One region of the Paenibacillus cineris genome, then DNA from elsewhere that is predicted to be linked to it. Evidence: a T-box and tRNA genes for the amino acid it is inferred to sense, from the RefSeq annotation. Region 1 holds a T-box; the other holds one or more tRNA genes.
What was found. The T-box of region 1 lies ahead of KI379_RS31765 (valine--tRNA ligase). A T-box ahead of a tRNA ligase gene usually reads a tRNA of that ligase, here a tRNA-Val.
Positions count from the first base shown of each region.

Region 1 (7,796 bases):
CTGGTTTGATAATGCCGGCCTTTTCCGTGGCGATTTCCACAAGCGTATCGCCAAGAATATCGGTGTGGTCCATCCCGACATTGGTGATGATGGAGACGATGGGGTGAACGATGTTCGTTACATCCAGCCTTCCCCCGAGCCCGGTCTCCCATACAACCACGTCAGGGTAGCATTCCTCGGCATAATACAGGATCGCCAGAGCTGTGGACACTTCGAACATCGTCGGCGATCCGAGCTCCGTGGCCGCAATCTCCTGCACCGCAGGGTACAGGCGGTTCGCCAGGGAGAGCAGCACCTCCTCCGGAATGTCTTCCCCGTTGTACTGAAAGCGGTTCGTGAATTTGGTGATATACGGCGAAGTATACGTGCCTACCGAATAACCGCTTTGCAGAAGTACACGGGTCAAGTAAGCGCATGTCGACCCTTTCCCGTTCGTACCGGCGACATGAATGAATTTCAGCCTCCGGTGCGGGTTCCCGAACTTCTCCATTAACGTTTCGATCCGCTGCATCCCCGGTCTGATCCCAAACGGAATCAGACCGTTAATCCAATTCGCCGCCTCTTCATATGTGCGCAGAGAAGCCTCCCGTCCGGCTTCCAATTGATCCCCCATACCATTCACCTTCTGAATTTTAGTTAAGTTTCTGCTGCGTCGTGATCAGCCTCTCAGCTCTTCGATCCGTGCGATGACTTTGCTGCGTTTATCGGAATAGTCGGCCATCTTGGCCTTCTCCTCTTCAATGACTTTTGCCGGCGCTTTCGCCACGAAGCCTTCATTGGCCAGCTTTTTCTCCACCCGCTGCACTTCGCTGTTCAGATGCTGCAGCTCTTTCTCCAGCCGCGCAATCTCCTGGTCAATGTCGATTAGACCGGCAAGCGGCAGGTACAGCTCGGCACCGGTAATCACGGCGGTCATCGCCTTGTCCGGCGTCGTCAGGTCGAGACCTGCCGTAAAGCTCGAGGTGTTGCAGAAGCGCTGAACGTATACTTCGTTCCGGTTCACGATCTGCAGCACTTGCTCGTCGCCCGCCTTCAGCATCAGCTCGATCTTCTTGCTCATCGGAACATTAACCTCTGCGCGGATGTTGCGAACGGCACGGATGGCATCCATCAGCAGCGACATCTCGGCTGCAGCTTCGGCATCCTCGAAGGCTGGATCATACTCTGGCCATGCCGCAAGCGTGATCGTTTCCCCTTCGTGAGGCAGATGCTGCCAAATTTCTTCGGAGATGAACGGCATAAACGGATGAATCATCCGCAGCGTGCGGTCCAGCACATAGCTAAGCACCGACTGCGTCGTTTTCTTGGCGCTCACATTGTCTCCGTACAAAGAGAGTTTGGCAAACTCAATGTACCAGTCACAGAGGTCATCCCAAATGAAGTTATACAGGAGCCGGCCCGTTTCACCAAATTCGTAGGCATCTATTAGACGCGTAATGTCACGGGAAGTTTCGTTCAGGCGGTGGAGAATCCAGCGGTCCGCCGTGCTGAGCTCTCCGCTTATGTCAATGTCGTCATATGTGAATCCTTCCAGATTCATCAGAGCGAAACGGGAGGCATTCCAGATTTTATTGGCAAAGTTGCGCGCCTGCTCCACGCGTTCCCACCGGAAGCGCAGATCCTGCCCCGGCGTGCTGCTCGTGGAGATCATGTAGCGCATCGCATCTGCGCCGTACCGTTCGATGACGTCGAGCGGATCAACGCCGTTGCCGAGCGACTTGGACATTTTCCGTCCTTCGGAATCCCGGACCAGTCCGTGCATCAGCACGTCCTTGAACGGAATTTCGCCCGTAAATTCCAGCGCGGTAAAGATCATCCGGGCTACCCAGAAATAGATGATGTCATAGCCCGTAACGAGCACGTTTGTCGGATAATAACGTTCCAGATCCACCGTCTGCTCCGGCCAGCCGAGGGTAGAGAACGGCCACAGCGCCGAACTGAACCAAGTGTCCAGAACGTCGTTGTCCTGCGTAAGCTCGGTGCTTCCGCATTTGGAGCATTGAGTTACATCCTCATGGGCTACGTGGATCTCGCCGCAGGATTCGCAGTGCCAAGCCGGAATCCGGTGTCCCCACCACAGCTGACGGGAAATACACCAATCCCGGACGTTTTCGATCCAGTTCAGGTACGTTTTCTCGAAACGATCCGGAACGAAGCGTACCCCTTTGCCCGCCTTTTGCGCCTCGATGGCTCTTTCCGCGAGCGGCTGCATTTTAACGAACCACTGCGTCGACAGGTAAGGCTCGACTACGGCTCCTGTGCGCTCGCTGTGCCCTACCTGGTGCACATGGTCTTCGATTTTGATCAGCACGCCGAGATCCTTCAAATCCTGAACGATCTGCTTGCGGCAATCGGCCCGGTCCATGCCTTCGTACTTCGCGGCCTGGTCATTCATCGTGCCGGTCTCGTCCATCACGATGATTTGCGGCAGATCGTGGCGCAATCCCACCTCAAAATCGTTCGGATCGTGTGCCGGAGTAATTTTCACGGCGCCGCTGCCGAATTCGCGTTCCACGTACTCGTCGGCGATAATCGGAATCTCGCGTCCGACAATCGGAAGCACGAGCATCTTGCCGATCATATCCTTGTAGCGCTCGTCTTTCGGATGAACCGCTACCGCCGTATCGCCAAGCATCGTCTCAGGACGCGTGGTCGCTACCGTAATGTGGCCGCTTCCGTCCTTCAGCGGATACTGCAAATGATACAGATGGCCGTTGACTTCTTTATATTCAACCTCAATATCGGACAAGGCGGTTCTGGCGGCCGGATCCCAGTTGATGATCTTTTTGCCGCGGTAGATCAGCCCTTTTTCATAGAGTTTCACGAAAACTTCGCGAACCGCCTTGGACAGACCTTCGTCAAGCGTAAACCGCTCTCTGGAGTAATCCAGCGAAAAGCCCATTTTGGCCCACTGTTCATGAATCGTTTCCGCGTATTGGTCCTTCCATTCCCACACTTTCTCCAGGAACTTCTCGCGCCCCAGGTCGTGGCGGCTAATATTCTGCTCACGCAGCTTCTGCTCCACCTTGGTCTGCGTCGCGATGCCCGCATGGTCCGAGCCCGGAAGCCACAAGGCGTCGTACCCCTGCATCCGCTTCGTGCGAATCAGAATATCCTGCAGGGTAAAGTCGAGGGCGTGCCCGATATGGAGCATCCCTGTTACGTTTGGCGGCGGAATCACGATCGTATACGGCTCCGCCTCGGGCTTCTGCCCGGCTTTGAAATACTGGCCGTCGATCCAGTATTTGTACCATTTCTTCTCGGCCGATTTCGGGTCATACGTCGTCGGCATCCCGGTTGTTGCTTGGTTTTCCTGGTCTGTCATATTGTTCATCCTCCATCACAAGATCAGCTTTGCCAAAAATACAAAAAACCTTTCGTCCTCAAAGGACGAAAGGCTGTTCTTTCGCGGTACCACCTTTGTTTTGCGACAGCAAGCACAAACACGCATGCCTTCGCAACACTTCGTACAGATAACGGCTGCAGCCGGCCGGCTCTACCTCCCGCGCTTTCGGCGCAAGTGCTCAAACCGACAACTTCCGGGCGACTTCGGACAGCTGCATCCTGCGGAATCTTCCAGCGCTGCAATTCCGCTCTCTGAAGGGCAATACCGCCTACTCTTCCCGTTCATCGTTTTTGTGAAGATGGTGAAATGGATCATTTTTCAGCGAAGCTGAAGCGTTTCATATCGCAAGAAAAACTTCGGCCAAATTCGATGTCTTCTGTATTTGACGTTCGTTGATGTTTTTCTGCAAAACATATACTCCATAATAACGCGCTTCATGTCGATAGTCAACTTCCCTTGGCCCAAAGTGCAGGACCATTTTCCCGTGTTCAGGCAGACCTCATCCCGGAAACAAAAAAAGAGCCTGGCGCCGCAAAGCGCCAAGCTCTTCTGATTGCCTCAAAAACGTTACGGGATATACAGAATTTGACCTTCCTGCACGGTCTGGTCCGCCAGCCGGTTGTACAGCACAAGCTCCCGCGGCGTCAGCTGATAACGGTCAGCGATCGTCTCGAGCGTCTCCTCCCGCTGAACGATGCACAGCCGGACCTTACGGAACGGAGTCTGCTCGGAGATACTGCCGAGGAACAGGTTCTTCCATTTGATATCATCGGCTTCAGCAGCACCCGCGCTGGCGATGGCATCAGCAGCCTGCTGCTCCTCCTGCGCCTGCTGGTACTCAAGCTCCTTGATCGAACGGCTTGAGGACAAGATCGAGGAAAAGCCGATCGCTTCCTTCTCGCCGGACTCGGGTTCCTTCTTGCTTCCGAGCGCAATCCGCATTTCCCGGTCTTCAGGCGGTTCTTCCTGCTGAACTTTATCCTGGAAAGCTCCAAACGGGAACGTAGGCTCGCTGAACGGGTCTTTACCCGCCGCGTTCAAATAGATGTCTTCTTCCTGCTCTTCATCCGCCTGAACCGCCGTCGCTTCCGGATGCAGCAGCTCCGACTCCTCTTCATGCTCAAAATGCCACTTGTTCGGGTACTGGGGCTCCGCTGTCCGCTCCGATGATTCCTTGTCCGTATGTAAAGCGGATAATCCGGCCACCTGCGGCGGAGGCGCTGCCGCTTCCCGCTCAGGTTCGCGGGCAGATTCCCATGCGGTAGACGGCGCTGTTTCGCGGGAATCCGACGCCTGAGGCACAGCCGCTTCCTCCGGCTCGGACGGAGGAACAGCAGCCGCTTGCCATGCGGCTTCCCAGGCTGCCGCTTCCCGTGCTTCATCCGAGTCACTGGCTTCCGCGGCTTCGATCGGAACCTGTTCCAGCTGCTCTGCCTGAATTTGGGACTGAGGCGGCGTAAAGGACGGAGCCGGTGCGGTCCAGACAGGCGCAGGGTCGTCCGGCGGCGTGAATTCACGCTGTTCCGGTTCTGCCGAAGCCGGTTCTTCCTCCCGCTCTTGCGCGAAGATCGCCGCTTCCTCCGGAAGGTCCTCATCCGGTGCATGAACCACCGTGAATTCGTCCGCTTTCCAGGCGGGTGATTCCGCGGCCTGAGTCTCGATGCCGCGCAGAGAAAGAACGCCCGTAATATTCAGGCTCCGTTTGGACAGCAGGTCGACGTCAAAATTCTCGATTTCCACCGCAATGTCATCCAGCGAGGTTACCCGGTTCAAGGGAACCGTAATCTCCACTGGAATGAAATGCTCCAGCCGCTGCGTCCCTTCTTCCTCACCTTCGCTTCTGTACAGCCCCGACAGGAGCAGATGCCCGCGCAGACTGGCTTGTTCGTCCTGGCTGATCACTTGAATATGCGGAAGCAGCTCGATTTCCTCGAGTTCTTCGATACCCGCCACGTCTTCGTTTAAATGGATGCGTTCGTAAATGTCAAAGCGTAAACCGTAGGACTGGTCAAACACAAATAACGTCCTCCTTTTCGGCATATTTCTAACCGTGGGCCATCCCCACAGCACGAGCCAAAATCGTTACTCGTTCTATTTATATGCTTTAAAAAGAGGAGCATGCCAGTTTTCATATGATACTTAGGTTTACGCTCTCACAAGGGCTTTGAGACGCTCCATATCCTCGGGCCACGGATCGCTCACCTCAATCTGCTCGCGTGTGAGCGGATGGGCGAATGAGAGACGCTCCCCGTGAAGCGCCTGCCTGCCGATGGCGGACATGCTTCCGCCGTACAGGGCATCGCCCAGCAGCGGGTGGCCGACATGACTGAGATGAACGCGGATCTGATGCGTCCTTCCGGTTTCCAGTTCCAAGTAGACGAGGCTGGCTTGATTCCCTGCTTCAGCATGGAGAATCCGGGTCACCGCAGATTGCCCTCCCAAAGACACCCGTCTGCGCTGCTTGTGATGGCGGTCCTTACCGATGGGCAGGTCGATGACCTTCAGCTCCGCAGGGATCCGCCCCTCGACAAAAGCGGCGTAAATCCGCGAAATCCGCTTGCCGCTCATCTCCTTGTCCAGCACAAGCTGCGCCCAGTCATTTTTGGCATACAGCACGGGCCCGGTGGTATGCTGGTCGAGCCGATGAATATGCCTGACCGCAATCTCTTCCCCCTGCATCTGATAATGGGCGGCCACGGCATGATCCAACGTGATTTCGTCGGAGTGCCCATCCGGGTGAACCTTCATCCCGGCAGGCTTGTGAACGACCAGGCAGAAGTCGTCCTCGTACAGCACGGTGAGATCCGTCCAGATCGGCTCGATCCCCGCCTTGCGGGCAGCAAAAAGGGCCAGCCGAAGCCGGTCCCCTTTCCACTCGATGCCATTTGATGCCTGAAGCTGTCCAAGCAGCTTCTCCGGCATGCCTGCCTCGTTCAGCAGCCACGCCGCGGTCGCCGCTTCGCGGTCCGCGGCCGATGCGATTTTTTTGCCCGGAGCCAGCTCCAGCCATTCCCCGCGCCGGAGCCAGTGGTTCAGGCTCACAGCTGCTTAAGGGCGTTGTAGTTGGCTTCAATCGTCGCATCGATGTCTTCGATGCTGTGGGCAGCCGATACAAACATCCCCTCAAATTGGGAAGGAGCCACGCTCACGCCTTCCTCAATCAGATTGCCGAAATATTTGGTGAAGCGCGGAATGTCGCTCGTCTTCGCCGTATCGTAATTCACGACAGGCCCTTCCGTGAAGAAAGGACATACCATGGAACCGACGCGGTTAATCGTCACCGGAATGCCAAGCTCTTTGGCATTTTTTACAAAACCGGCCTCCAGACGGGCTGCGCGCTCTTCCAGCTGGTCATATACAGCAGGCGTCAGGAGCTTCAGCGTCGTAAACCCAGCCGCCATGGCCAGCGGATTTCCGCTCAGCGTGCCCGCTTGGTAAATCGGACCGGACGGCGCCACTTTTTCCATAATTTCGCGTTTGCCGCCGTATGCGCCGACAGGCAGTCCGCCGCCGATAACCTTGCCAAGGCAAGTCAGGTCAGGCGTAATGCCGAACCGGCCTTGGGCACAGTTCAAATGAACGCGGAACCCGGTCATGACCTCATCAAAAATGAGCAGGCTGCCATATTTTGTAGTAATTTCGCGCAAGCCTTCCAGAAAGCCCGGAAGCGGAGGTACGACGCCCATGTTGCCGGCTACCGGCTCCACGATGACGCAGGCGATCTCCTCGCCAAAACGTTCAAAGGCAAGCTTTACGGACTCAAGGTCGTTATACGCGACCGTGATCGTATTGCTGGCCACGCTTTCCGGCACGCCCGGGCTGTCAGGCAGACCCAGTGTCGCCACCCCGGAGCCGGCTTTGATGAGCAGGCTGTCCGCGTGTCCGTGATAGGAGCCTTCGAATTTCAAAATTTTGCTGCGTCCCGTGTACCCGCGGGCCAGACGAATCGCGCTCATCGTCGCTTCCGTACCGGAATTGACCATCCGGACGATGTCGATCGAAGGGACACGCTCGCACACGAGCTTGGCCATCTCCGTCTCAATCAGCGTAGGCGCGCCGAAGCTCGTGCCTTTGGCCGCCGTTTCCTGAACCGCAGCAATCACTTCCGGATGGGCGTGTCCCATAATCAGGGGTCCCCAGGAGCCGACGTAGTCGATAAAACTGTTGCCATCAATATCGTACACGCGCGATCCTTGGGCATGGTCCACATAAATCGGCGTAAGGCCGACCGATTTAAAGGCGCGGACCGGGCTGTTCACCCCGCCGGGGATATATTGCTTGGCTTCTTCAAAGGCCGTCCGGGAAGCCTCCTCCTTGCGCTTTCCTGACATACTGCTCATGTCATTCACTCCAATCTATCGGTTTAAATCACCCCGCAATGCGGGGATTTTGCTCCGATGCTTCGGTTATCCCTTGATCCACCGGGCTACGTCTTTGGCAAAATAAGTAA
Region 1 is NZ_BORU01000005.1:515,156-522,951, reverse strand. Features, by position in the region: gene KI379_RS31770 (bifunctional folylpolyglutamate synthase/dihydrofolate synthase) at 1-613, opposite strand, end outside; gene KI379_RS31765 (valine--tRNA ligase) at 659-3,325, opposite strand; T-box leader at 3,384-3,640, opposite strand; gene KI379_RS31760 (LysM peptidoglycan-binding domain-containing protein) at 3,914-5,362, opposite strand; gene KI379_RS31755 (RluA family pseudouridine synthase) at 5,492-6,388, opposite strand; gene hemL (glutamate-1-semialdehyde 2,1-aminomutase) at 6,385-7,686, opposite strand; gene hemB (porphobilinogen synthase) at 7,753-7,796, opposite strand, start outside.

Region 2 (7,796 bases), on a different contig from region 1:
ATTTGTCCGCTGCTGCCTCTCGGACCCGAAATGGCCGTCGTCCCGGTCATGGCGCATGGCCACAGCGGCGAAGTGCCTACCCCAAGAATAAAACAGGCAAGCGCCAGCCAGCCTGCGCCGGATAAGAAGGCGATCATGCCAACCGCGACGATGGTCAGCACCAGCGCCCCCGTCAGCGTTCTGCGGTACCCCAGCCGCTCGGCGATCCAGCCCGACGGGCTGCGGAACAGGTTGTCTCCGATATATTGAAGGGAAAAAGCGAGACCGATCGTATGGGCGCCGAGACCGAGCGAGTTTTTCATATAAACCGGCAAAATGGCCACCAGAAGCGACCCTTTCATAAATTCAACGAGAAATAGAATCGTCAGCAGCCCGATGAAAAAGGGCGAGATCAGCCGGCGGGCTGCCGCCGCTTCCGTCATTTGCGACACGCGTTTCACCACTTCCCTATTTTGGTATGGAGCGAATCCTCCCGGCAGTATGGTCTATACTAATAGTGTACCCCATATGGGGACGAGATTTTCACAGGGCTAAAAAGCCGCTTGCATTCGCCCCCCGATTTGCTATACTGAGCTTTGTAATTTTAACAGATGAAAGGTTGTGACAGCATACATGGACCATAGCCGTACCCCTTTATTTACAGCACTCACACAGCACGCGGCAAAAAATCCCGTTCAGTTCCATATTCCCGGACACAAGAAGGGAATGGGGACCGATACCGAATTCAGAGAATTTATCGGCGATAACGCCCTCTCTATAGATCTGATCAATATTGCCCCGCTGGACGACCTTCACCAGCCGACGGGCGTCATCGAGGAAGCCCAGATTCTGGCTGCTGACGCCTTCGGCGCCGATTACACGTATTTCAGCGTACAGGGAACCAGCGGCGCGATCATGACCATGATTCTGACGATGTGCTCTCCCGGCGACAAAATCATCGTTCCCCGGAATGTCCATAAGTCGGTCATGTCCGCGATTATTTTCTCCGGCGCCAAGCCCGTCTTCGTTTCGCCGGCCCGCGACGAAAATTTAGGGATCGACCACGGCATTACCGTCCGCTCCGTGCAGCGGGCCCTGGACCGTCATCCGGACACCAAGGCGGTTCTCGTCATTAATCCGACGTACTTCGGCGTCTCCGCCAATCTGAAGGAGATCGTGGACCTCGCCCACAGCCGGAATGTGCCCGTCCTCGTGGACGAAGCCCACGGCGTGCTGACCCATTTCCACCCGGAACTGCCGATGTCCGCTATGGATGCCGGAGCGGATATGGCCGCGACGAGCGTGCATAAGCTGGGCGGCTCCATGACGCAGAGTTCCGTGCTGAATTTGAACACGAAGAACGGCTATGTCAATCCGCAGCGCGTGCAAACGATCATCAGTATGCTGACCACGACGTCGACTTCCTACATTTTGCTCGCTTCGCTGGATACCTCCAGACGGAACCTGGCGCTGAACGGATATGCCATGGCCCAAAGTGCCATCGACATGGCGCAGTCCGCCCGCAAGCAAATCAATGAAATTGAAGGTCTCTACTGCTTCGGCAAGGAAATTCTCGGCGGGGAAGCGACTTACGATTATGATCCGACCAAGCTGACCATCCATGTCCGCCACCTGGGCATCACCGGTTATGAGACCGAAAACTGGCTTCGCGAAAAGTATAATATCGAAGTCGAGCTGAGCGACATGTACAACATCCTGTGCCTGATTACGCCAGGGGATAACGAGGAGACCATCTCCATCCTGGTGAATGCGCTCCGCGAGCTGGCACAGACCTACTATAATGTAAACACAGCCAACGAGCTGGTTGTTAAAATTCCGGAAATTCCGCAGCTGTCCCTCATTCCAAGGGACGCCTTCTACGGGGATACGGAAGTCATTCCGTTCAAGGAATCGGCCGGACGCATCATAGCCGAGTTCATTTATGTGTATCCGCCGGGCATTCCGATCCTTCTTCCGGGAGAGGTCATCTCCCAAGACAATATCGACTACATCGTCGACCATGTGGACGTCGGACTGCCGGTAAAAGGACCGGAAGACCGGTATATCCAAAACGTCAAGGTCATTGTGGAAACCGATCCGATTTTTTAATACGCGCGGCTGTTTACCGCCTGCACCAAAAAAAGAAACCCCCGGTCCCGCTTTCGCTGCGGTTCGGGGGTTTCTTGGTGTAGGCTTGTGGCGAAATGGATTACTCCTGGTCCAACTGGGCAACCAGCTCGTTATAAGCGGCTTCCACTTTGTTCCATTCTTCTTCGTCTTCAATATTGTAAAGCATCATTTCCTCGTCCTCTTCCTCGACGCGAAGGATGATGCCGTCCGCTTCAGGATTCTCACGTTCCAGCAGCAGTGCATAAACGTTCTCGCCTACATCGAATGTTTCGACAAGAACCATTTCCACGTCTTTGCCGTTCTCATCTGTCAGCGTCAGAACAAATTCCTCATGCTCGTGATCATGGTCATGATCATGATTGCAGGCTTCGCCGTGTTCATGCTTGTGATCGCTCATTTTAACAAAAACCTCACTTATGGTTGGAATGGATCATACCACCGTATCGTATCACGTCCGCATGATCTGGTCAATTTATCCTCCTCGGAGGTTGTCAGTTCAGCGCAGTGATCACTTTTTGCGATACGAGGACGTAATCGCTGGTCTTGGTGGCTTTAATGTAGAACCCCACTTTATATTTGCCCGCGCTGCTGAAATCATACGTAAAATCGTAAGTCCGGAACCAGAAATTATCCTTCTGGCTGCCGCTCACGTCCTGAGACTGGATATCCTTGACCTTTCCCGAAGGATCCGTAATAGCCACCTTTACGCTCGCCACATCGTCCGATAAGCTGTCCACCTGGCAGAATACGTTAAACTTGAGCTTCCCTTTATTGACGTTACCGAAGACGGTATCTCCATTAAACAGAAATATATGTACGTTAGGCTTAATGAATTCAACCTTGTTCGTATCTGAATTAAACTTTACGACCCCGTCAAACTCCCGAATCGGGACATAGGTTTTGCCGTCGATGATATAGCCGCCGTCCTGGATTTCCTTGCCGTTCATCCACACCTTGACTTTCTGGGTGATCGAATCCGCAAACACAGAACCCCCCATCAGGGAAAAGGCGAATACGCATACCATAACTTTCTTCCAATTCATCTTATTCATTTCCCTCCATTTCCATCGTGATGTTGTATGTATATACGAAAAGTACAAACGCAAGTTGCGCTGTCCATACGGGCAAAACTCACATTTTTTCTCAAAAGTGAAGGAATTTTGTTCCAGAAACACAAAAAAAGCCCCACCTTGTGGGACTATAGCTCCAAATTTTTGGTTCAGTTCCTAATTTCTCTCCTTATTTCTTGGTTAAAATACAGGGCACCCCTTTGCCGACCGCACCCGGAACTCTCATCCGTGCCGCATACGCCATTCCCCGGGCACAGGGCGTTTTACAGGCCTCACATACGTCGGAGGTCACGAGCCTCATGCCTCGGATGACCTTTTCCCCTTTGGCTTGTGCCGGTTTTTTGCTTTTTCCCTTCGCCATGACAAAACCCCATTTCGCGCGTTTACAGCATATTATGGGGGTAGATGGAAATTGGGAACTGTGGTGTATAATGAAAGAAAAAAATACGAACGGCATGCTCGGCATGCCGCTCATTCACAGGAGGATCAACCGATGAGCTTGCAGCTTCAGATGCTGGGGACAGGCAGCGCTTTTGCCAAAAAGTATTTCAACAATAATGCCCTGCTCGGGGACGGGTCGTTCACTTTGCTGATTGATTGCGGAATTACGGCCCCTCTCGCCCTTCACCAACTGGGCAAAACGTTTAATGACTTGGATGCCGTGCTGATCACCCATATTCATGGCGATCATGTCGGCGGCCTGGAGGAGCTTGCCTTCCAGATGAAATATGCGTACCATCGCAAAATGAAGCTTTATATCGCTGAAGCTTTGCGTGATGTCCTGTGGGAGCACACGCTGAAGGGTGGTCTGTCCCAACCCGGTCAAATCACCTGCCTCGAGGACGCCTTCGACGTACATACGCTTCAGCCTGGGGTTCCCTGCCGCCTGTCGGAGCAAATCGAGCTGGAGCTCATCCCGAACCGTCACATTCCGGGTAAAGACAGCTTCTCCCTCTATATTAACGGCCGGATCTTCTACAGCGCGGACATGACCTTCGACCCCGGGCTGCTGGACAAGCTCGTACGGGAACGCAGCTGTGATACGATCCTGCACGAGGTCCAGCTGGAAGGACCGGGCGAGGTGCATACGACGCTCAGTGAGCTGCTATCGCTGCCGGAGCCGGTTCAGCGTATGATCCGCTTGATGCATTATGCAGATAATAAAGACGAGTTTGTAGGAAAAACCGGAGAAATGACTTTCCTTGAGCAAGGGCACGTATATACGCTGTAACCCTTGCAGGTCGATGTGGATTACGGGTGAAAAAACACAGCCGGCTGCAGAAAGATGAACCTTCTCTGCAGCCGGCTATTATTTTTGGAAGCATGACGCTCGTCTTTTATTCAAAAGTAGGCAGGTTATCGAGATTATTCGACGGATCGCCGTCGGCGTCCCCGCGAATGTACATCTCGCCGTCACGGCCTTTAAAAACGTTTACTCCGGCAATGGCGCCCGCTTTTACTTCCTGCAGCGCCTGCTCGTAATCGAGCACCCGGCCCGACGACGTTTGAAAGGCTGTCAAGTCGCCGTCACCGTTCTTTTGTACTGCGATAAATTGTTCTCTTCCCGGGTTTCCCATCGATATCCACTCCTTAAATTGTCATGATATATCAAGGTGACATATGGATATCGTTCCCTGAGAACATGGATTTATACGAAGAAATGAAGCCTACAGTGTTTTCTTCATACGGACATGCGGAATGCCCGCGTCATCGAACGGCTCCTTGGAAATGACCTCGTAGCCTTGTTTTGCATAGAACTGTTCAGCTTGGCACTGTGCATCCAGGATGGAATAGGCCAGCCCCAGTTCCCTCGCGCGCTCTTCCATCGCCATCAGCAAAATGCGGCCGAACCCGTGGGTGCGGAACTCGCGGCGAACCGCGATTCGCTGCATCTTGGCGGTATCGCTGTTATAATAAATGATCCGGCCGGTGGCCACATACTGATCCTTGTCCTGAAGGAGGATATGATGAACATTGTCGCTGATCACATCGTATTCGTCGATCTCCAGGTCGGCGGGCACGTTTTGTTCCTTGACGAACACCTCCTGGCGGATGTCCAGCGCATGTTCCAGCTGCTCGGGGGTCGTCACGTATACTATTTCTGCAGGCATCGGTTACCCTCTCTTTCATGCAATCAATATAAAAAACACGGCTGAATCATTATACAAAAAAATGATTTTCCTGTATAGTTGACTCATGAGAGCTCTATGGAAGGGAGACCATGGATCGTTATGGGCATGACCATTGCGCTGATCGTCATTTTATCAGCCATCTTGATCTATTCATTCATTTATGTCATCCAAAAAGGGTATTCGCGCAAATGGGATGAGGAATAAGAAAAACGTTTATCGACGAACACTCACGGAAGATAGACCGCGTTTTGCGGAAGTTTTTCATGCGATATAAGGAAACCGAATCTCCGATGCAAATACTTTCTTATATCTAAAAAAAGGGCCGGTGCAGTCGGAGCACGGGCCCTTGTCTTGTCCAAAGAATCAGGGCGGCGTAATAGGGCCCTTGGAATACACATCCTCGCTGACCGATTTGCCGTAAACGTCCAGCATAATCGGTGAGTCGGCCATTGTTGAACCGGGCTTGATCGGCTCCTGCGCATCCGAAAACTCACCCGCGGGGGAGCATCCGGCAAGCAGCAGGCACATCCCTGCCGCGAGCAGCCCGCCTTTGTTCGGCATACCGTGCCACTCCTTCTGTTTCGAAATATACTTTAGTTTTCGCCCGTTTGGATAGCTTCTAATCATGAGCGGCAAACAAATTGTGCATGCCATTCACCGTGAGCAAAATAAAATGATTGACAGCTAACTACGGCGCTGTTATTATATTAAATGTATCTGACTTGTACGATCTGCTAGCTCAGCTGGGAGAGCACCATCTTGACAGGGTGGGGGTCAGTGGTTCGAGCCCACTGCAGATCATCTATAGAAACCCTTGAAGCTTAAGGCTTCAAGGGTTTTTTTGTTATTTTCAGACCTGCAGAGTTTTGGCCCTGCCCCGTTAAGATAATCATCTATTTTGTTCCCGCATGGACCTCCGCCGTGATTGCTAAGGAAACCGTTACATACGATATCTCAGGTTTCACATTTTCCAACAAAGGTGGGGTAACCAAATGGGTAAATTCTTTTTCCACGAACATGATCACGGCCGTCGCTGCCATGTCCGCAAACCAAAACCAGTCGTCCTCAAAAAAGAAATCAAGAAAACGATATTCGTCAAAGTGGACTGGGAACCTGTAATCAAAAAGGTTCACAAAGAAAAGCATGTTTCCTGCCATAAGATTCACAAACAGCACCACCACTTCAAAAAACGCCACCATAAAAGATGCCACTGTCGCGATCACTTCGGTGGAGACATGTATTAATTCCGGATTTTTCGGATGAAATCAGCATGACACCTCTCTGATCGCACGCCCGGGAACTTGGTTCCCGGGCGGCATCTATTTTATAAATCACACCGAAAATCCGATAACATAGATGTTACCCATTTTACATAGAGGAGGCTTATGATGGATATCCCTGCTTTATCGATGGCCATGAGCCAGTCCCGGCTGGCTCAAAATGTGAGCATCCAGGTGCTTAAAATCGCTAAGGATCAAGCCTCGCAAGACGGTCAATCCCTGGTCAAAATGCTGGATAGCAGCGCCGTACCCCATTTGGGAAACCGTCTAGACATCCGGATTTAGCTGCTCGGCTTTCTTTTCTGCCCCTCCAGACGGAGGTTTTTTTTATTTTTCAGCACATCCGTTCAAATTATATTCATATTTTAGGTCCATATCCCCACCAATCAAACATTCGTTCTCTATCCAACAGACGAAAATTATCTTATGATAAAGATAGTTATTGATACAAAAGTCTTACCAGTATGTGGATACGGGAGAATAGTCTCATGGAAAAGGAAATTGAAATGGCGATCCGCCGCGGCCATCAATTATTCGTTCAAAATTTGGATGGTGAATCCATCACCGGCATCCCCGAGAAATCCGATGATCCGGGCACTTTAAAGATGCGGACGGTGTACGGCTCCATGTGGATTCCGCTGGATGAAGTCGGCCATCTTTCACGCCTCATTCATATTCGTTAATATTCGCTGCCCTGCCTGGGCGGCTTTATTTTTATTTACCGATTAACCTTTCGGCTCGTAAGGTGCAGGAAAATGTGGTTCAGCGGCTCTTGGAACGGTTTATCCTTACATATAAGGAACACACTATGGAAGTACCAACGATTCTACGGGAAGGACGTGTGGCGATGAATAAACCGAATGAAGAGGATCGTTTCCCCGGGGTCGACCCCATTCCGGATCCCGATCATGAAACGCCGTCATCCACGGACATGATTGAAGACGTGCTGGAAGAAGGGGCGCGGGATTTGAAGAAAGGTAAACATCCGTCGAACGGGGATTCACCGGATCATCAAGGGTGACGCGTTCCCTCACTGTTCTGGAGAATTTTCAGACACAAAATAACCCGATGCCGCCGTGGCATCGGGTTATCGTTGTTTAAGAGCGCACTGAAGCGCTCAGCAGCGCCGCCAGCTTATCCGGGTAGTCGGTGATGATACCCGCTGCCCCTGCGTCGATAAGACGCTGCATTTCCTCTTCTTCGTT
Region 2 is NZ_BORU01000001.1:4,098,378-4,106,173, forward strand. Features, by position in the region: gene KI379_RS19090 (MFS transporter) at 1-431, opposite strand, end outside; gene KI379_RS19095 (aminotransferase class I/II-fold pyridoxal phosphate-dependent enzyme) at 613-2,088, shown strand; gene KI379_RS19100 (DUF1292 domain-containing protein) at 2,189-2,506, opposite strand; gene KI379_RS19105 (copper amine oxidase) at 2,601-3,152, opposite strand; gene KI379_RS19110 (MBL fold metallo-hydrolase) at 3,673-4,410, shown strand; gene KI379_RS19115 (DUF3892 domain-containing protein) at 4,517-4,756, opposite strand; gene KI379_RS19120 (GNAT family N-acetyltransferase) at 4,847-5,290, opposite strand; gene KI379_RS19125 (hypothetical protein) at 5,675-5,872, opposite strand; tRNA gene KI379_RS19130 (tRNA-Val) at 6,040-6,112, shown strand; gene KI379_RS19135 (hypothetical protein) at 6,205-6,522, opposite strand; gene KI379_RS19140 (YjfB family protein) at 6,697-6,876, shown strand; gene KI379_RS19145 (hypothetical protein) at 7,080-7,274, shown strand; gene KI379_RS19150 (hypothetical protein) at 7,439-7,612, shown strand; gene KI379_RS19155 (glycerophosphodiester phosphodiesterase) at 7,689-7,796, opposite strand, start outside.
Region 2: it has a tRNA-Val gene. The T-box ahead of KI379_RS31765 (valine--tRNA ligase) is inferred to sense a tRNA for this amino acid. The anticodon was not compared.